3 regions of the Herminiimonas sp. Marseille-P9896 genome follow, and region 2 is predicted to be linked to each of the others. Evidence: riboswitches for the same ligand, from Rfam matches in the RefSeq annotation. Region 2 holds a riboswitch; each other region holds the start of a gene.

Region 1 (4,287 bases), on a different contig from region 2:
ATTTTGTAAGTGATGATGCCGTCCTTGACGTCGACCTTGTTCGGCAAGCCCAAATGTTCCTTCGGTGTGACGTAGCACAGCATCGCGGTACCGTACCAGCCGATCTGCGCTGCACCTATGCCCGAGGTGATGTGGTCATAGCCGGGTGCAATATCAGTAGTCAAAGGTCCGAGTGTGTAGAACGGCGCTTCATGACACTGCTCCAGTTGCAGATCCATGTTTTCCTTGATCAAGTGCATAGGTACATGACCCGGACCTTCGATCATGACTTGCACGTCGTGCTTCCATGCTACCTGCGTCAGCTCACCCAGGGTTTTCAGTTCACCGAGTTGTGCTTCATCGTTGGCATCGTAAATGGAACCAGGACGCAAACCATCACCCAGGCTGAAGGACACGTCATACGCTTTCATGATTTCGCAAATGTCTTCGAAATGTTCGTACAGGAAAGACTCCTTGTGATGCGCGAGACACCACTTCGCCATGATGGAGCCACCACGCGACACGATGCCGGTCATGCGCTTCGCGGTCAGTGGCACATAGCGCAGCAAGACACCAGCATGGATGGTGAAGTAATCGACGCCCTGCTCGGCCTGCTCTATCAGCGTGTCGCGGAAGATTTCCCAGGTCAGATCTTCGGCCTTGCCATTTACTTTTTCCAGTGCCTGATAAATCGGCACGGTGCCGATAGGCACAGGTGAGTTGCGGATAATCCATTCACGTGTTTCATGGATATGTTTGCCGGTCGACAGATCCATCACGTTATCGCCGCCCCAACGTATCGCCCAGGTCATTTTTTCGACTTCTTCACCGATGGAAGAAGTGACCGCCGAGTTACCGATGTTCGCGTTGATTTTGACCAGGAAGTTACGGCCTATGATCATAGGTTCGATTTCCGGGTGATTGATGTTGGCCGGAATAATGGCACGACCACGTGCGATTTCACTGCGCACAAATTCGGCAGTGATCTCTTGCGGGATCGCAGCACCGAATGATTGCCCCGGATGCTGACGCCCCATTAACTCGGCCAGCTTTTCACCTTTAGGGCCGGATTTTTTCAGCTCTTCCAGATAGGCGCGACGATTCATGTTTTCACGAATCGCCACGAATTCCATTTCCGGTGTGATGATGCCCTGACGTGCGTAGTGCATTTGCGAGACGTTTTTACCTGCCAATGCGCGACGTGGTTTGCGATGCAGATTGAAACGCAGCTCGGCCAGCTTCGGATCGTTCAGGCGTTCTATGCCGTATTCCGAAGTCGGGCCCGGCAATTCTTCCGTGTCGGCGCGTTCCAGTATCCACGGCAGGCGCGGTGTGTTCAGGCCGGAACGGATATCTATCTTCGCCGCAGGATCGGTGTAGGGACCCGAGGTGTCGTACACATAGATAGGCGGGTTCTTTTCAAAACCGAACGAGGCTGGCGTATCAGACTGCGTAATCTCACGCATAGGCACGCGGATGTCGGGACGCGAACCTTCGATATAAATTTTGCGGGAATTCGGCAGCGGCTGGATCGCTGCTTCGTCTACTGTCGCTGTGGCAGACAGAAATTGGGGATTGGCATTCATTTTGGCTCCTTGGCTAACTACAGTGGCTTGGAGCCAGCTAAGGAGGTTTCGAGGACAGGTAGCGATTCAAAAAGGAGTTGCAGCGAGGACGATGCAATTCAAATCTTGATGCGATACAACTGGTCTTCGTTAGCTTCCCTTCGCTGGCATTATCCAGATCAGGTTCAAGGGTTTTTCTCACCCGGCGGGATGCGGTATGCATCTGCCTAGGACCCCTAGCTTTTTACTTCTACAACGGGTGCAACAAACTACAACGCGAGTCTATGCAATAAAACGACTATGTCAATTGACCCGGATCAAACTTTTACATCTGACATGAATGGCTTGCTTGCCTACCGGAAAACAAACCATTCATGTCAGTTCTGGAAAACGGCAAGCATGCTGTTTTCCAGAAACTGTTACAACTCAGGTATTACTTAACTGTTGCGATGTGCAACAAGTTGGTTGTACCCGATTCACCGAATGGCAAGCCAGCCGAGATAGCGATGTAATCACCCTTCGTGGCAAAACCTTCATGCACGGCGGCCGCCACTGCTTCGCTGACCATGTCATCAACAGACTTAACATCCTGGCCACCAACGATCGAGTGGATACCCCAGACCCATGCCAGACGACGTGCAGTCTTCAGTTCTGGAGTGATGCTCAGGATCGATGTGGTCGGACGTACACGCGCAGCGCTCATGCTGGTGCTACCGGATTTGGTGTATGTCACAGTAGCGACAGCTTTGATCGCAGCGGTGGTGTCACGCAAGGCGTTGCAGATTGCATCTTCCGGCGTTGGACGTGGTGCCACTTGCTGTGCATCCAGCAGTGTGCGGTAGACCGGATCGTTTTCCACTTCCTTGATGATGCTGTCCATCATTTGCACAGCACGAACAGGGTTCTTGCCGCTGGCCGATTCTGCGGACAACATCACGGCATCTGCGCCTTCGTAAATGGCGTTGGCAACGTCCGATGCTTCTGCACGGGTAGGCATAGGCGATTCGGTCATCGATTCCAACATGTGTGTTGCAACGATGGTTGGACGGCCGTATTTACGCGATACACGGATGATTTCTTTTTGAGCGCGCGGCACTTGCGAGATCGGCAGTTCAACACCCAGATCACCACGAGCAACCATGACGGAGTCAGAAGCTTTACAAATCGCATCGATGTCGAGCATTGCTGCTGGTTTTTCGATCTTCGATTGGATCAGAGCGCGGTCGCCGATGATCTTGCGTGCATCTTCGATATCGGAAACTTGTTGCACGAACGACAGAGCTACCCAGTCCACGCCCAACGACAATGCAAATTCCAGATCAACCAGATCTTTCGGTGTCATTGCAGGGATAGGCAGAATTGCGTCTGGTACGTTGACGCCTTTGCGGTTCGAAATCTTGCCGCCTGTAGTCACACGTGTGACGATGCGGTCACCCGAGTTGCTCTCGATCGAAACACGAATTTTGCCGTCATCGAACAACAGGTTTTGACCAGCTTTGACAACTGCAAACAACTCAGGATGTGGCAGGTAAACGCGTGTTGCATCACCTGGCGTCTGATCGCGGTCGAGCACGAATTGCGAACCTTCAGTCAACACCGCGGAATCGCCGTTGAAGGTACCCAGACGAATCTTCGGACCTTGCAGATCACAGAGGATGGCAACTGGACGGCCATATTTGGTTTCCAGGCTACGCACGATTTCGTGACGTGCGCGGTGATCTTCGTGCGAACCATGGCTGAAGTTGAAGCGGAACATGTCCACACCAGCTTCAAACAATGCGCTGATGGTTTCCAGATCACCACTTGCTGGGCCCAGGGTAGCAACGATTTTTGCTTTGCGATTACGTCTCATGACAGATCTTCTTCTTAAATGAAAAATGAAAAATGAATACCGCTATGCCTGGATCACAGACACAGCGGGAAAATAAATTACAAAATCAGGATGGCGCGGAAGTCATTCACGTTGGTACGTGTCGGACCACTGACGATCAGATCGCCGAGTGCGCTGAAGAAACCATAACCATCGTTGTTCTCCAACATGGCTTTGGCATTCAGGCCTTGCTCAGCGGCGCGTGTCCATGAATCAGGCTGATAGATGGCGCCAGCGTTGTCTTCCGAACCATCGATACCATCGGTGTCGCATGCCAATGCATGGATACCAGCGGTACCTTGCAGGGATACTGCCAGGCTCAACAGGAATTCTGCATTGCGGCCGCCACGACCTTTGCCGCGGACGGTAACAGTCGTTTCGCCACCGGACAGGATGACGCATGGTTTCGCAAATGGCTGGCCATACTTAGCGACTTGCTTCGCTAATGCTGCATGTACCATACCAACGTCACGCGACTCACCTTCGAGATCATTGGACAGGATGTAAGGCGTGATGCCGGCAGCGCGTGCTTTAGCCGCAGCGGCTTCCAGCGCATGCTGTGCTGTTGCCATTACATGGTGTTCATTGCGCGCGAAACGCGGGTCACCCGGCTTCGGTGTTTCACCAGCGCCGGATTCGAGATGCTTCAGGATGTTTTCTGGAATATCAATGCCGTACTTTTTCAGGATCGCGAGCGATTCTGCGCAAGTGGTCGGATCTGGCAAGGTAGGACCGCTGGCAATCACACCAGGATCATCACCCGGCACATCGGAGATCAGCAGCGTCACGACACGTGCCGGGGCACATGCCAACGCCAGGCGACCACCCTTGATAGCGGACAGGTGCTTACGCACGCAGTTCATTTCGGAAATC
Region 2 (4,287 bases):
TATTGCAGCAGAGCGCGTGACGCAGGCCGAGATCACGGCGCGCCTGGCCGGTGCTTCCTTATTTCCGTTGCTGACCGTCAGTGCGAATACCGGCGTCGGTTCCAACAAGCCGGGCGTAACGCCTACCGGCTGGACCAAAACGGAGAACACCGGTGTTGCACTCAGCGTCGCCTATGAAGTCGATGTGTGGGGCAGGGTAGCTGCAGTCGCCAGCGGTGCCAATGCCTCATTGAATGCCAGCCGCTATGATATGGAAACCGTGCGCCTGACGCTGACCACGGGTGTGGCGAATGCCTACTTCCAGACACTGGCCTTGCGCGTGCGCCTGAAGGTGGCGCAAGAGAATCTGGCGATTGCCGAGAAGGTTTATGCGATCGTCGAAGCGCGTTACCGCTATGGCTCGGCCTCGGCCCTCGATATGAGTCGTCAGCGCGGCACGGTGCTGGCGCAACGCAATATCCTGCTGCCTTTGCAGGTGCAGGAGCGGCAGACAGTCAGTGCACTGGCAATACTGCTCGGACGTCAGCCGCAAGCCTTGCAGGTAGCGGCACAGGATTTGAACGCATTGATGGTGCCGGAAGTCAGCCCGGGTTTGCCTTCGACACTGATCACGCGCAGGCCTGACCTGGCAAGTGTGGAAGCGCAACTGTATGCGGCCGATGCGAATGTGGCGGCAGCACGTGCGGCTTTGTTGCCGACGATTTCATTGACCGGTAGTGCAGGGAATTCCAGTGCTGCCTTGCTGGCGCTGGGCAATCCTGCATACGGCGTGGGGCTGACGGCTAGCTTTGTGCAGACCTTGTTTGACGGTAATCGCTTGCGTTTGCAAGTGCAGACCAGCGAATCAGTGCGTCGCCAGTTGGTCGAGAGTTACCGTCGCACCGTTTATGCATCGCTGAAAGAAGTCGATGATGCACTCAGCAACGCCAGCCGCAACCTGGCGCAGGAGCAGGCACAAATCGAAATCAGGAAAGAAGCGCGGCGTGCATTGCAATTATCTGAATTGCGCTATCGCGAAGGTGCGGATGATTTGAATACGCTGCTGGATGCGCAGCGTACCTTGTTCTCGGCTGATGACCAGTTGGCGCAGCTGCGTTTGTTGCGCCTGACTGGCACTACCGATGTCTTTAAATCACTGGGTGGTGGCTGGAGCAGGACGCCAGCGCAGTAAGCTGATATGCGAAATAAAAACGGCTGCCAGGGAAACCGGGCAGCCGTTTTTTGTTTAATTTATGCAGATTGCAATGCGGGGCGGCGCGCGATGCGATAAATACTGCCCAGCAGCAGCGTAATCGCCAGTGCGGGCAAGGCCGAGCCGACTACCGGCCACATCATAGGGCATAGATGGAATGCGGCAATGCCGACCAGCCAGATCGCGACCGGCACTACGTTCACACCTTTATCCGTGGCTTCGCCCTTCAATGCCAATTGCGAAATCACCACGCCGAACAAAGGCACAAACACCGAGCTCAGGGTCAGCAGGAATGGTTCGAGGCCATGCATGGGCAGGAACAGCGCGCAGGCAGTTGCAACCAGTGCGAGCGTGATGCCCCAGAAACGTATCGTGAATTTGCCGTGCAGGAAGTTCAGCGAGACCGAGCCGGAATACACGTCACCGTAAGCATTATCCATTTCATCGATCAGGATCAGGCCGAGTGCAATCAGGCCGCCTTGTGCCAGCAGCAGGGTGGTCATCAGGTCGGCACCTGGATTGGAAGTGCTGACGATCAGTACGCCCAAAGCGTGGCACCAGATATTTGCCACCGCGAAGCCGAGCCAGGTGCCACGGAATGTTGTGGCACCCGCCTTGCCGTAGCGCGCGAAGTCAGCCACCAGCGGCAGCCATGACACCGGCATCGCCATCACCAGGTCTATGCCGGCCAGCGTACTCATCGAGCCGTCACCGGCGCGGTGCCAGATTGCATCGAAGCCCTGTGCCTGTGCTTTCAAGGCGAATTGGTAGGTCAGCCAGATCAGCGACAGGATCACCAGCGGCAAGCCGAAGCGACCAACGAACCAGCGCACCAGGCCTATCATCGAACCGGTCGCGAGGCCCACCAGCAGCAAGCCCCAGAACAAGGCAGTGACATACGGCAGCCAGATCGTATCGAGGCCGGTGATGTCCTTGATCAATGCCGTCGTGCCGTCGCGCATGACGACCAGCTCGAATGCGCTCCAGCCTATCAGTTGCACTACGTTCAGGACCACCGGCAATTTGGCGAATGAAGTGCCCAGCGTCTGACACATCAGCACCGGGCTAGACAGGCCGCGTTCAAAACCGATATAGGCGACCAGCGCCAGCAAGGCAGCGCCGAGCACAGAGCCGACGATGATGGCGAACAGTGCGGTCTGTGTGCCAAGTGCAGTGCCAAGGAAAGCGCCGATTTGCATGACCAGCAGGCCGACACCGAGACTGAACCAGAGCGCGGCATGATCGCGGAAGGAAAACACGCGTTCGCTGGCAGGAATGGGAGTGAAAGCGGCATTGCTGCTGGCCGCAGGAGCGTTAGGTAAAGCCATCATGGTCTTTCAAAAAATAGATGGCAGGTCAGCGGATTCGATGCCGCGGCAGCGGCGATGGATTATGTGCTTTCCTGCGCGAGGATTACCTCAATCAGGTTCAACGGGTATCTCTCACCCACGCTATGCGCAGGACCCCGAGCCAAGTTTTCAGACAGGTCGCTACTTTGAGCCAAAAACCGTTTATAGGCAAGCCTCTGCGGGTAGCTGACCGGATTAGTGACGGTCAGGACAAGTCCGACTTGTGCAACTTATAAGTGATTCCGGTGACCAAGCAGGCGAAAAAGCAGAAAAGACTCCAAAAAACTGAACGACCCGGACTCCATAATATTTTTTCACAAAACGGCAGAACTGCCGAAGTCAGGAGGTGACGATTTCATTTGAACAGGTTTCATTTTTTTATTCTTTAATGAAAGGTTCTATTTCTATGTTTTTCCCGCGTACTGTAGTTGTATCTATGCTTGCTTTCGCTTTTGCTGGTCACGTTTATGCCAAGTCTGAAAAGTCTGAAGTGTGTCACGCCACTTCCGAAAAACAGATCGCTTCCTTGTTCGATCGCTGGAACGCCACGCTGCAAACCGGTGATCCGCAAAAAGTGGTCGCCAACTACGCCAGCAAATCCATACTGCTGCCGACTTTGTCGAACAAGCCGCGCCTGACGGCCGAAGAAAAAATTGATTACTTCAAACACTTCATGGAGCACAAGCCGGTCGGCACCATCAACAGCCGCACGATAGAGGTGAACTGCAATAGCGCCAGCGATTCCGGCTTGTATACCTTCAAGTTTGATGATGGCTCGGAAGTGAAGGCGCGTTATACCTACACGTACAAATGGGATGGCCGTGCATGGCTGATCTCCAGCCATCACTCATCTGCGATGCCGGAGAAAAACTAAAACGCTGTTGGAAAATGCCTGGCTTGGAGGTGCGGTGTTTGCGTACTTGGCTGCGCTTGATGCACAGCTATAAACCACAGGCCTAAAAAAGAAATGTCGGGTCGCACAATAAAACTTTGGAGGGGGAGCGACCCGACGAAAAAGGTTGATACTGTATAAAAACACAGTATAACATCGGCGTCGGCAAAAATCAAAAGCGCACATCAAGTCTGTTAAATATTTTCAGCCTTGTTGTACGAAAGATGAATAAAACTTGTCTCCATGATAAAGTTTGTGCGGTGCAATATTGCCCGTCTTCATTTTTATCCCTATGTCTGTTTCCCCGCATCAATTCCGCATCGGTTTAGCCACTAGTCGTACCCATCAGGATGCCCCGAATTCCGTCTTGGCCCGTTTGCTCAATGGCAGCCGTGTCGCGATCGAACAGCATTTGCAGCCGCAACTGATCGTCGTCGGACGCACATTGGATGCGATGGATCATCTGGGCCTGCTGAAGAATTACCCGCACATAGAACGCTTTCCATATGGTCGTCACGGCGGCTTGATGAAGCTGGTGTCACGCGTGGTGGATACCGATCCGACGCGTAGACTGGATGCCGTTATGTATTTGATGGACCCGGTGGATCCGTCCTCCATCTTTCCGGAAGCGGTCGCGCTGAAACGCCAATGCGTGATTCACGGCAAACCTTTCCTGTCGACGCTGGCTGGTGCGCAGGAATGGCTGGAGCTGGAATCCATCGCGACAGGCGCAGCACCGAATCCGGAGCTGGATGCGACCTTCGACCTGCAGCATGAAGGCATCGCGATGATTGCGCACGACGCGATGAAAGGCCGCATGCTGGAAATCGCCGAGCGTCATTTTGATTTGCTCG
Region 3 (4,287 bases), on a different contig from region 2:
ACTAAATCAGAAATCGACCTGCGCCGACAACCTGAACAAACGCGGCGCTCCCGGAATCAAATACCCACCAAAGGCATTCGCCGAATCACCCCAATAGAATTTGTTGAATACGTTATCCACGCCAAAACGGAAGGTCGTAGTCTTACCGCTGATCTTGGTTGCATAACGTGCACCCAGATTCAACACATGGTAACCATCCACTCTTTTATCCAGCGAAGCAATCTGGCTGTTAGGTGCAAATACCTTGCTGGTCGAGTAGATCCAGGTTGCGTTCAATTTCACCGCAGGCATTTGCGGCAAAGCATAGTCAGCATAAACCGCTGATTTGAACTTAGGCACGTTACCAACGCGTTTACCTTCAATCGCGGAATCACCGGTATCCACTGCCTTTGCTTCCATCGCAGTGAAGCTGGCACCCAACATCAGGTCACGCGTTGCACGACCCTGCAATGCGAACTCCAAACCACGATTGATTTGCTCACCAGCCGCCACATACGCTGCAGTAGTTGCAGTCGCGGTCAAGTCCGATGCTTTTACATATTCGTTGCGACGTTTGATCTGGAACAGCGCAGCAGAAACGGTGACATCCGGTGTGATGTCAGCCTTTACACCGACTTCGATCTGTTTCGATTTGTATGGATCAAGCACCGACTCCTGGTTAGGCAAACCCGACGGGATTTCGCCACCTGGTTCCAGGCCTTGTGCATACGATGCGTAGAAAGAAAGATTCGATTTCGGGCTGTACACCACCGCAACGTTAGGCAAGACAAAGCCTTCGTCGGTATTACGGATATTTGTGCCATCAGCTGCAAACTGCACACGCTTCAACTTGGTATAACGCACACCTGCAATCACCTTGAATTGCTCGTTGAGTGCGATTGCATCTTGCACGAAGACGGAGCGCTCATCATCCTTGCGACGCAGCGCGACCGGCAAGGCTTGCTCCGGCACCAAAGCACGTTGTGGCAAAGTATAGATATTGCCCGGCAAACCGCCGACGGTCGAAGTGAACAAGTAATCTGCGAAGTTGTCCCGACGATTCAACGTTGACACACCTGTGGTCAGGTCATGCTTCACGCTACCTGTTGCAAACTTGCCTTGCAACAAAGCCTGCGTGGTCATGACCGAACGCTTGTCGTTCTCACGGCGCAGGTCGTACAAACCAAAGTCGCCGTTTGAGCAATAACCGAATGCGAGGCCTTGCGACGGACAGCCGGATGACAACGCCACCGCATCATCCCTACGCAATTCGAATTTATTAGCCTGCAAAGTCGTACGCCAGTTGTCATTCAACTCGTACTCAAATTTGACGCCCAGGTTGTTGGTGTCGTCAGTAACCGGCAAACTCCAGGTCTGGTTGTTCAACATAGTCTTGCCACTGACGCCGGTCGGTATGCGCTGCTCAGGACCGAGCAACTGGAAGCCCGGCACCGTCAGCTGCGACTTATGCTGGTAATCCATATCCACTTGCAGCAAGGCACGTGGGCTGATGCGCCAGTCGAAGGAACCGGAGACGAAACGACGGTCACCGTTTGAACCTTTTACATACGATTTGATGTCTTCGGCAGCGGCATTGATGCGATAGCCAAAACGCTTGTCGTCGGAACGACCGCCGAGATCAATCGCGCTGTATATCGTGCCGCGCTCACGCACTTCAAAGGTAGCCGACCGCACCGGTGTGTCGGTAGGGCGTTTGGTTACGTAATTGAGGATACCGCCAGCCGAGGCGATACCTGCTTGCATGCCAGCCAGGCCCTTCAGGATTTCCAGACGCTCCTTGTTTTCCATCGGGATCGCGGAATGCGCGAGGATGACCATGCCGTCCTTGCGATAGTTCGAGCCCATGTCCAGCGTGAAGCCGCGGATCGCGAACCAGTCGGACAGACCGACCGCGTTATAGGAGTTCTGTACGCTGGCATCGTATTTCACCGCATCGGTTGCGGTACGTATGCTGCGTTCCTGCATCTGTTCAGCAGTGATGACGCTAATGGATGCGGGTGTCTGCAACAAAGGTGTTTCCGTGAAACCGCCAACGCTGGCATTGCGTGCGATACCGTCAGGTGCCGATTCGGAAGTGACGACCACTTCGGGCAAGACGTTTTCAGCAGACTCTGCCATGGCGACAGGCGCAAACGCACAGGCTTGGGCAACAGCCAGGGCAATCAGGGAACGACGGGAATGTGGTGCAGACATGTTTTGTTCAATCAATCGCGTTAGAAAAACCAATGCGCGCGAAGGAATGGACAAAGAAATTGCGTGGACTTTGCGCTTCCCTACGCTGGCATTATCCAGGTCAGGTACGGAGGGTTTTATCTCACCCGAAGACGTTTAACTCTTCAGGACCCCTAGCGTGGCCGAATGGTAACACGAAAGAAGAAGCGGACGGAATGGCATTTTTGCTGCAAGTTGCCGCAAATTTCGCCGATCTTAACCGAGGTCAACAAAACGGCGGGGCCTGCCCGCCGGATCGTCAACAGCTGATACGGCTTATTTGACCTTTTTGGTGATCGCCGATGTGCCCTGGCGGATACGCGTAATACCGGAGGTTACAGAGATGGGATCGCTGGCAGGGAAGCTCAGGTCCAATGCGGTATCAAGCAATTCGTCCTTCGCTTTTTCCTGCTTGGACGGTTCGCTGTCATGCGGCATTTCTGCCACCGGATCACTGGCAGGAAAGGTCGCCTCCAATGCATCGTCCAGCAGCTCTTCGTCATGTGTATGCATTGTTACGTCGGACGGTTTACCTGCAACTGCCGGTTTCGCTTTGGAACTGTGCTCTGTCATGTGAGACTCCTTGCGATGGTAGATAGTGCGCTTAACTATAGGACAACGTGCAACAACACACGTTCAACTGCTGCGCGGATAACGTACTGTCAACACTTGCAACTCTTCGTCACCGGCTGGTGTCTCTAACGATACCGCATTGCCTTCGTGCGCACCCAGCAGGCTTTGCGCGAGTGGTGATAACCAGCTGATTCGCCCTTGCGCCGGATCCAGCTCATCCAGGCCCACTATAGTCACCCGATGCCGCTCGCCTGCGGCATTGTCGTATTCCACCGTTGCACCAAAGAATATCTGGTCGCCATCTGCATGCACACTGGCATCGACTATCTCTGCCGTTTCCAGGCGAGTCTGCAAGTAATGGATGCGTGTATCAATTTCGCGTAGCGATGCTTCCGGCGCGGATTCCATATCGGCACTTTCAGCGTCTGCCTGTAAAGCCGCAGGTCGTGCGACATCCAGCAAATGCTGCAATTCTGTTTGCAGTGCTTGATAACCATCGGGCGTGATGTAGTTCCTGACGCCGACCGGCATCTCCGGCATTGGCGATACCGCATCGTCGTCATTCGTTTCTTTTACAAATGCCTTGTTCATGATCGCACTCCTGCCACTACACATGCATAGACGACTACCTTAGCGCATCCTGGGAGAAACTGCTGTACGTTGCAGCACGAAGGCATCAACGTGGACTAAGGAAGAGTTCCATACGATGTAGCTCTTCCTCCAATGCATTGCGGAAAGCGGCCGCTTTGGGTGCTGGACCTGCCGCATAGCCGAATGTAGCTTCCGGTTGGCCATCACGCGCCGACACATTCGCCCAGCCTATGACCTGATCACGCCAGAGCATGGGCAACGCGTAGTAACCGTACTGGCGTCGGGCTGGCGGCGTATAGGCTTCGAATTTGTAGGTCCAGTCCCAGAGCAAGGCGAAGCGACGCCGATCCCAGACCACCGGATCAAAAGGTGCGAGTAATCGCACACTATCGTCGACAGCATAGCGACGTGAACGAGGGTTTTCATCGACTGGCCAGTACCAGGTGGTGCCATCAATACGACAGCTGGCCAGATGCTCACGTGCCAGTCGCAGTGCTGCTTGCGTCTGCGCCGCCAGATGGGGTGCTCCGTAGCCTAGCAAGCGCGCCAGGTAAGTCAGGCTGGCGGCTGGCAATGGCGCGTATTTGCGCAGTATCAATTCGAGCAGGGCGGCCGCACGTAGTGCACCGGCCGTGGGGCTATCATCCGCAGGTGGATGCGTCGCCACTTCGTAGACACGTGTACCACTATCGCGTCGCTTCACCCGCAACAGCCCGCGGTAATGCATACCATCCAGCAATTGCGTGCTGGCATTGCTGGAGCCACCCCAATAGTTTTGCACACGTCCGTGCGCGAAATGTTGTTCGACCTCGCGTGGATGAACCACACCGCGCTCACGCACGAAGGCCAGTACGTCAGCCGCCTTGCGCTGGGTTTCGGCATTCCAGGTTTTCTTAGGCTGACGTGGATGCA

Evidence for each region. Region 2 has a riboswitch for thiamine pyrophosphate ahead of H7U06_RS06505 (cytosine permease). Riboswitches for the same ligand answer to the same signal wherever they lie in the genome.
Region 1: another riboswitch for thiamine pyrophosphate. It lies ahead of thiC (phosphomethylpyrimidine synthase ThiC); the one in region 2 lies ahead of H7U06_RS06505 (cytosine permease).
Region 3: another riboswitch for thiamine pyrophosphate. It lies ahead of H7U06_RS00975 (TonB-dependent siderophore receptor); the one in region 2 lies ahead of H7U06_RS06505 (cytosine permease).

What each region holds. Positions count from the first base shown of each region.
Region 1 is NZ_CAJEVT010000004.1:152,225-156,511, reverse strand. Features, by position in the region: gene thiC (phosphomethylpyrimidine synthase ThiC) at 1-1,565, opposite strand, end outside; TPP riboswitch at 1,684-1,792, opposite strand; gene pyk (pyruvate kinase) at 1,978-3,396, opposite strand; gene H7U06_RS15370 (glycerate kinase) at 3,474-4,287, opposite strand, start outside.
Region 2 is NZ_CAJEVT010000002.1:195,331-199,617, forward strand. Features, by position in the region: gene H7U06_RS06500 (efflux transporter outer membrane subunit) at 1-1,171, shown strand, start outside; gene H7U06_RS06505 (cytosine permease) at 1,231-2,520, opposite strand; TPP riboswitch at 2,575-2,670, opposite strand; gene H7U06_RS06510 (nuclear transport factor 2 family protein) at 2,978-3,415, shown strand; gene H7U06_RS06515 (methylglyoxal synthase) at 3,726-4,287, shown strand, end outside.
Region 3 is NZ_CAJEVT010000001.1:195,338-199,624, forward strand. Features, by position in the region: gene H7U06_RS00975 (TonB-dependent siderophore receptor) at 7-2,193, opposite strand; TPP riboswitch at 2,254-2,357, opposite strand; gene H7U06_RS00980 (hypothetical protein) at 2,488-2,784, opposite strand; gene H7U06_RS00985 (GreA/GreB family elongation factor) at 2,848-3,375, opposite strand; gene H7U06_RS00990 (DNA glycosylase AlkZ-like family protein) at 3,461-4,287, opposite strand, start outside.